Regions from separate parts of the Sphaerotilus microaerophilus genome, predicted to be linked through region 2. Evidence: predicted binding sites of a transcription regulator. Region 2 holds the regulator's gene; the other holds the start of a gene.
What was found. Region 2 encodes HrcA, which represses chaperone genes, less so after heat shock. Its sites were predicted from a motif close to TTAGCACTCNNNNNNNNNGAGTGCTAA; they were not measured.
Positions count from the first base shown of each region.

Region 1: a site for HrcA is predicted at 2,114-2,140, ahead of rpoH (RNA polymerase sigma factor RpoH). Genes of this name have one in related genera too.

Region 1 is NZ_AP025730.1:5,800,322-5,803,722, forward strand. It holds gene NGK70_RS25160 (aminotransferase-like domain-containing protein) at 1-1,072, shown strand, start outside; gene rpoH (RNA polymerase sigma factor RpoH) at 1,148-2,080, opposite strand; gene NGK70_RS25170 (Crp/Fnr family transcriptional regulator) at 2,215-2,985, opposite strand; gene ntrC (nitrogen regulation protein NR(I)) at 3,181-3,401, opposite strand, start outside.
Region 2 is NZ_AP025730.1:1,256,782-1,260,182, reverse strand. It holds gene NGK70_RS05485 (methyl-accepting chemotaxis protein) at 1-1,378, opposite strand, end outside; tRNA gene NGK70_RS05480 (tRNA-Ile) at 1,597-1,674, opposite strand; gene hrcA (heat-inducible transcriptional repressor HrcA) at 1,716-2,747, opposite strand; gene NGK70_RS05470 (NAD kinase) at 2,888-3,401, shown strand, end outside.

The DNA of each region.
Region 1 (3,401 bases), 1.5 Mb from region 2:
CAGCGATCGCCCCGGGCCCGGCAGCGGCCTGCTGCCGCCGGACTGGCTGGATGCCACGCTGCTGCAGCGTGCCCTGCGCCGGGCCTGCAGCCAGGCCGACGTCGGCCTGCGCTACGGCGAGCCGGCGGGCGACCCCGACCTGCGCCAGCAGCTCTCGCAGCGCCTGGCCGACCTCGGCATCGACGCCGCGCCGCGGCAGATCGTCACGACCACGGGCGCCACCCACGCGCTGGACATCATCGCCCGCGCCTGGCTGCAGCCGGGCGATGCGGTGCTGATCGATGAGCCGGGCTGGGCGGTGGAGTTTGCCCGGCTCAGCGCGCTGGGCATGCGGCTGTTGCCGGTGCCGCGCGGGCCGCTCGGCCCGGACCTGGCCGCGATGGCGCAGCTCGCCGCGCTGCACCGCCCCAAGCTCTACGTGACGGTGTCGGTGCTGCACAACCCGACCGGCTGCAGCCTGCCGCTGGCGGCCGCCCACCAGGTGCTGCGGCTGGCCGAGGCGCACGACTTCGCCATCGTCGAGGACGACACCTACGCCTGGTTCGCCCCCAACCACGCCCCACGGCTGGCTGCGCTCGACGGTCTGCGCCGCACGATCTACGTCAGCGGCTTCTCGAAGATCCTGGCACCCAACTGGCGCGTGGGCTACCTGGCCGCACCCGAGGCCTGGGTGGACCGGCTGATCGACACCAAGATGATCAGCAGCCTGACCACCCCGGCGCTGACCGAGCAGGCGGTGGCCTGGTGCCTGGAGCAGGGCCTGCTGCGCCGCCACGCCGAGCGCGTGCAGGATCGGCTCGACACCGCCCGCAGCGGCACGATGCGCCTGGCCGAGCAGGCCGGCTGCCGGCCGGTGACGCCCCCGCGGGGGCTGTTTGGCTGGATCGACACCGGGCTGGACACCGACCGCCTGGCCGAACTGCTGCTCGATGAGGGCTGGCTGCTGGCACCGGGCTCGCTCTTCCTGGCCGTGCGGCGGCCCAGCCCCTTCATGCGCATCAACTTCGCCACCTCGCAGGATCCGCGCTTCTGGCGCGCCTTCGAAGCGGCCAGGATCGCGCTGCAGCGCTGAACCCGCCTGCCCGAGAAACGGCAACGCCGGCACGGAGCCGGCGTTTTCGAGGTGGGAGCGGGCGCCTGAAGCGAATCAGGCCGTCTCGACCAGCGCCTTCTTCATCTTCTTCATCGCCGCGACCTCGATCTGGCGGATGCGCTCGGCACTGACGCCGTACTCGGCCGCCAGCTCGTGCAGCGTCATGCCACCGGAGCCGTCGTCGTTCACCTTCAGCCAGCGCTCCTCGACGATCCGGCGGCTGCGCGCATCCAGCACGTCCAGCGCACGCAGCAGCCCCGGGCCGGCCAGTTCGTCGCGGGCGCGGGCTTCGAGCGCGCGGGTCGGCTCCTGGCGGTCGTCGGCCAGGTAGGCGATCGGCGCGAAGGACTCGTCATCCTCGTCGGAACCGGGTTCAAGGGCCACGTCGCAACCAGCGAAGCGGGCTTCCATCTCGATGACCTCTTCGCGCTTGACGTTCAGCTCACGCGCGACGGTGTCGATCTCGGCCTCGGTCAGGCTGGTGCGGTGGGTGTCAGCGTCAGCCGCCTCGCCCTTGAGCTGGCGCTTCATCGAGCGCAGGTTGAAGAACAGCTTGCGCTGGGCCTTGGTGGTGGCCACCTTGACCATGCGCCAGTTCTTCAGGATGTACTCGTGGATCTCGGCCTTGATCCAGTGCAGCGCATAGCTGACCAGACGCACGCCCTGCTCCGGGTCGAAGCGCTTGACGGCCTTCATCAGGCCGACGTTGCCTTCCTGGATCAGGTCGCCCTGCGGCAGGCCGTAGCCCAGGTACTGGCGCGCGACCGACACGACCAGACGCAGGTGCGAGAGCACCAGCCGACCGGCGGCTTCGACGTCCTGATGCTCGCGCAGGCGGCGGGCCAGCTTGCCCTCCTCCTCGGCCGTCAACAGCGGGATGCGGTTGACCGAGGCGATGTAGGCATCAAGATTCCCCAGCGAGGGCACCAGGGCCCAGGGGTCACGGATGGCAACAGCGGTGGAACGCGACAGATTCATGATGTCCATAGACAACGTGGATCTCCTTTGGTTCCGCTCAGTTTAGCACTCGACACCAATGAGTGCTAAACGTGCACCCCTGGCGCCCCAAGGCCTGGCCCGCACACCGTGAATTTCACCGGCACGGGCCTCGCCCGCCCAGCTCAGGCCGCGGCGGCGTCCAATCCATCCAGCCCGACCAGGCGCCGCAGCGCCTGCACGTCATGGATGTGCAGCCGGTAGCCCTGCACGTCGATCACACCGCGCGATTCGAAGCTGCGCATCAGCCGCGACAGCGTCTCCGGCGTCATCGCCAGCTGCTGCGCGATGTCGCGTTTGCGCTCCTGCAGGCGCAGGTCGTGCGATCCGCTGGTCACCGGGCAGCGCTGCAGCAGCCACTGGGCGAAGCGGGCCGGCGCGTCGTTGTGCAGCAGGTTGCGCGAGGCGATGGTCAGTTCATGCACCCGCTGGGCCAGGTTGGCACACAGGCGCAGCGCCAGCGCGGGGTGGGTGGCGAGGTGGGGTCGCAGCCGCTCCATCGGCAGCTCGGCAATCACCACGTCGGACAGGGCCTGGGCCTCCATCGCGTAGGGCTGGTCCAGCCAGGCAGCGGTCACGTCCAGCCAGGCCGGCCCGGTGACGCTGCGCTCGGTGCGCAGGCCGCCATCGGCCGCGCGCGAGCCCAGCACCACGTCGCCCGACATCAGCAGCACCAGCGAGCGTGCCGGCACATGGCAGTCGAGCACAGCGTCGCCAGCAGCGATGCTGTGCCGTTCGGCCAGCCGCACCAGCAGGGAGAACTCGGAGGCGCTCAGCGCAGGCCCGCCCAGCACCTGCTGCCACGGCGCCGGATCGGCAGGGGATGGCGGTGCCGCCGCCAGACGACGGCGCGGGCGGGGCGGTGTGCAGGCACGGGAAGCGGTGCCTGCAGCCATGACATCCAAGGTCTCCACGGCAGCGCAGGAAAGTAGGGCAGGTCAGCAAAAGTGCTGCTGCACTGTCTCCCAAGTCGCCGGCCCGACGGTTGAGGCATGTCAAGGCTCGCCCCGCCGATGGGCGCTGTTGCACGCAGGATCTGCGCCAACTCACACCGGGGCCCAGACATACCCCGGCCTCCATCGCCCTGGCGCTCAATCCAGCCCGAGTTCCTGGATCTTGCGCGTGATGGTGTTGCGGCCGATGCCCAGCTTGTGGGCTGCCTCGATGCGACGGCCCTTGGTGAGCGCCAGCGCCGTGAGGATCAGCCGGGCCTCGAACTGGCGCGTCAGGTGCTCCCACACATCCGGCTGGTTCTGCTCCAGCAGGCTGCGCGCCTCACGCTCCAGGTCCGGCAGCCAGGTGCCGCCAGCCA
Region 2 (3,401 bases):
TCAGGGCCTTGATCTCGCGCGCGGCCTGGGCGCTGCGGCCCGCCAGGTTGCGCACCTCGCCGGCCACCACCGCAAAGCCGCGGCCCTGCTCGCCGGCTCGGGCCGCCTCGACGGCCGCGTTCAGCGCCAGCAGGTTGGTCTGGAAGGCCAGGCCGTCGATGGTGGCGATGATCTCGCCGATGCGCGCCGAGGAGCCGCGGATGCCCTCCATCGTCTGCACCACGTCGTTCATCACCCGGCTGCCATCGTCGGCACAGCGAGCGTTGTGGCGCGCCACGCCGGCGGCCTCCTGGGTGTGCTCGGCGGTGTTGCGCACCGTGGCGGCGATCTGCTCCATCGACGCCGCGGATTCCTCCAGGTTGGCCGCAGCCTGCTCGGTGCGGGCCGAAAGGTCGTTCATGCCGGTGGCGATCTCGCTGCTGGAGTGCAGGATCTCATCGCTGGAGTGGCGCACGTGCAGCACCATCTGGCGCAGCGCCTCCTGCATGCGGCGCAGCTCCTGCATCAGCTGGGCGGGCTCGTCGCGACCCCAGGGGGAGGGGGACGTGGTGAGGTCGCCATCGGTCATCGCGCGCAGGTGGCGGCGGGTTTCCTTGAGGCCGCCGTCCATCACGCGGTAGAAGCTCAGAAACAGGTAGCCGGCCATCAAAAGCGACAGCGCCAGGATGGCCAGCGCCACCACCAGACGCTGCGCTGCCTCGGCGCGCAGGTCATCGGCATAGACACCGGAGCCGACCACCCAGCCCCAGGGTGCAAAGCCCTTCACGTACGACACCTTGTCCACCGGCTCGCTGCGCCCGGGCTTGGGCCACTGGTAGCGCACGGTGCCCTCGCCGCGCTCGCGCACGGTGGCGACGAAGAGGTCGAACAGCGCCACGCCGTTCGGGTCGCGCACGCCGCCCACCGCCTGGCCGTTCATCTCCGGCTTGGTCGGGTGCATGACCATGCGCGGCTGCATGTCGTTGATCCAGAAGTACTCGCTCCCGGCGTAGCGCAGCTGCCCCACCGCCTGCCGGGCGATCAGCTGGGCCTGCTCGCGCGACCACAGCCCCGCCGCCTCCTGCGCCTGCGCCCAGGCCAGCACGCCGTGCGCGATCTCGACATGCGCCCGGGTGGCGGCCATGCGGCTCTCCAGGGCCTCGTCGCTCTCGCGCTTGAGCTGGAGGGCCACCAGCAACAGCAGCGGAAGCACCACCGCCGTGGAGATGATCAGCGCCTTGGCCGTGAAGTTCAGCCGCCGGAACAGCCGCACCCCAGGGGCCCAGATGCCGTGGTAAGCGAAGAAACCCTCGTCGCGGCGGGCCGGCTCGCCGGCATCGGCAGACGGCATGTCGCCCCGGGACGACCAGGCAGGGCCGGGCGTGGCGGTATTGGACATGGGGCGGGATCCTTTCTGCTCGTTCGAGGCGCGCCGACACAGTGGCACGCAGGGTCGCAGATCCTCGCCCGGACGGGCAGCCCCCACTCGGTCGAAAACCGGGCATCCGGCCTGCCGATTCTTGAGATTTCTCAATCTCTGGATCCAACCGCCACCGAATGGAGGCCCCAGAAAAAAAGGACCTGCCACGCCACACGCGACAGGTCCTGCAGGGAGTTTGGTAGGCCGCCCGTGAGTCGAACACGGCACCAACAGATTATGAGTCTGCTGCTCTAACCATCATGAGCTAGCGGCCCGGAACCCGGAATTGTAGGTGGCGAACGACGCGCCCTGCCCCTCACTTCTGGCTCAGCGCGTTGCCCACCAGGCGTGCGGTGATGTCCACGATCTGGATCATGCGGTCGTAGGGCATGCGGGTGGGGCCGATCACGCCGAGGGTACCGACCAGGCGGCCGTTGACCTCGTAGGGGGAGGACACGACCGACAGCTCCTCGATGGGCACCACGCCGCTCTCGCCGCCGATGTAGATGCGCACGCCGTCGGCGCGGCTCGAGCCGTCGAGCAGGCGCAGGACCTGGGCCTTCTGCTCGAAGAGGTCGAACATCTTGCGCAGCGAACCCAGGTCGGCGCCAAAGTCCTGCACCTGCAGCAGGTTTCGTTCGCCCGAGATGACGACCTGATCGGCCTCCTCGCTGACCGCCTCGCTGCCGGCCTGCACCGCCGCCTGCATCAGCACGGCGATCTCGGCGCGCAGCGCGTCGACCTCGCCCTTCAGCCGCTCGCGGATCTCCTCGATGCCCAGGCCGGCGCAGTTCGCGTTGAGGTAGTTGGTGGCCTCCAGCAGCTGCGTCTGGCTGTAGTCCTGGGCGGTGAAGAGCACGCGGTTCTGCACGTCGCCATCGGCCGAGACGAGGATGAGCAGCACGCGGCGCTCGCCCAGGCGCAGGAACTCCATGTGGCGGAACACGCCCGGCTTGCGCGGCACGGTGACCACGCCGACGAACTGCGACAGGCTGGACAGCAGGTGCGCGGCGTTGGCGATGACGCGGCGCGGCTGGTCGGGCAGCAGGGGCTCGACGTGGGGCGCGCCGCCGGCCTCGTCGGCCCCGGCGCCCGCGAGCGAGCGCACCGTGAGCATGCTGTCGACGAAGAGGCGGTAGCCACGCGCGGTGGGCACGCGCCCGGCAGAAGTGTGCGGGCTGGCGATGAGGCCCAGCTCCTCCAGGTCGGCCATCACGTTGCGGATGGTCGCGGGGGAGAGATCGAGCCCGGGCGCCTTCGACAGGGTGCGCGAGCCCACGGGCTGGCCGTCGGCGATGTAGCGCTCGACCAGGGTCTTGAGCAGGAGCTTGGCGCGGTCGTCCAGCATGGCAGCCGATTCTAGGCGGCACCGGCTGGCGGGCGGCCGCCCATCCAGGCGGGGAGGGCCAGCCACGACGCAACGCCACGGCAGCGCTGCCCGGCACGGGCGGCATCGGGTCGTCATGGCCCTGTGGTGTAATTTCCCGCATGACCAACCGCTTCCGTCATGCCGCGCTCGTGGGCAAGTTCCAGGCCCGCGGCATGCGCCCGCTGCTGGAGGACATCGCCCATCTGCTCACCCGCCTGGGCCTGGATGTGTCGGTGGAGACGACGACGGCGCAGAACACCGGCCTCACCGGCTACCCGGCGCTGTCCACCGAGGAGCTGGGGCGCCATTGCGACGTGGCGGTGGTGGTGGGCGGCGACGGCACGATGCTGGGCATCGCCCGCGACCTGGCGCGCTACGGCCTGCCGATGGTGGGCGTGAACCAGGGCCGGCTGGGCTTCATCACCGACATCCCGGTGGCACGCGTGGCGCAGGCGCTGAAGGCGATGTTCGCCGGCGACTACGAGGAAGAGCACCGCGCCATGCTCGAAGGCCGGGTGCTGCGCGACGGCGAGGCGATCTACGAAGCCGTGGCGATGAACGATGTGGTGCTGCGCAGCGCCGCCACCGCGATGGTGGAGCTGCGCGTGGAGGTGGACGGCCAGTTCGTGGCCA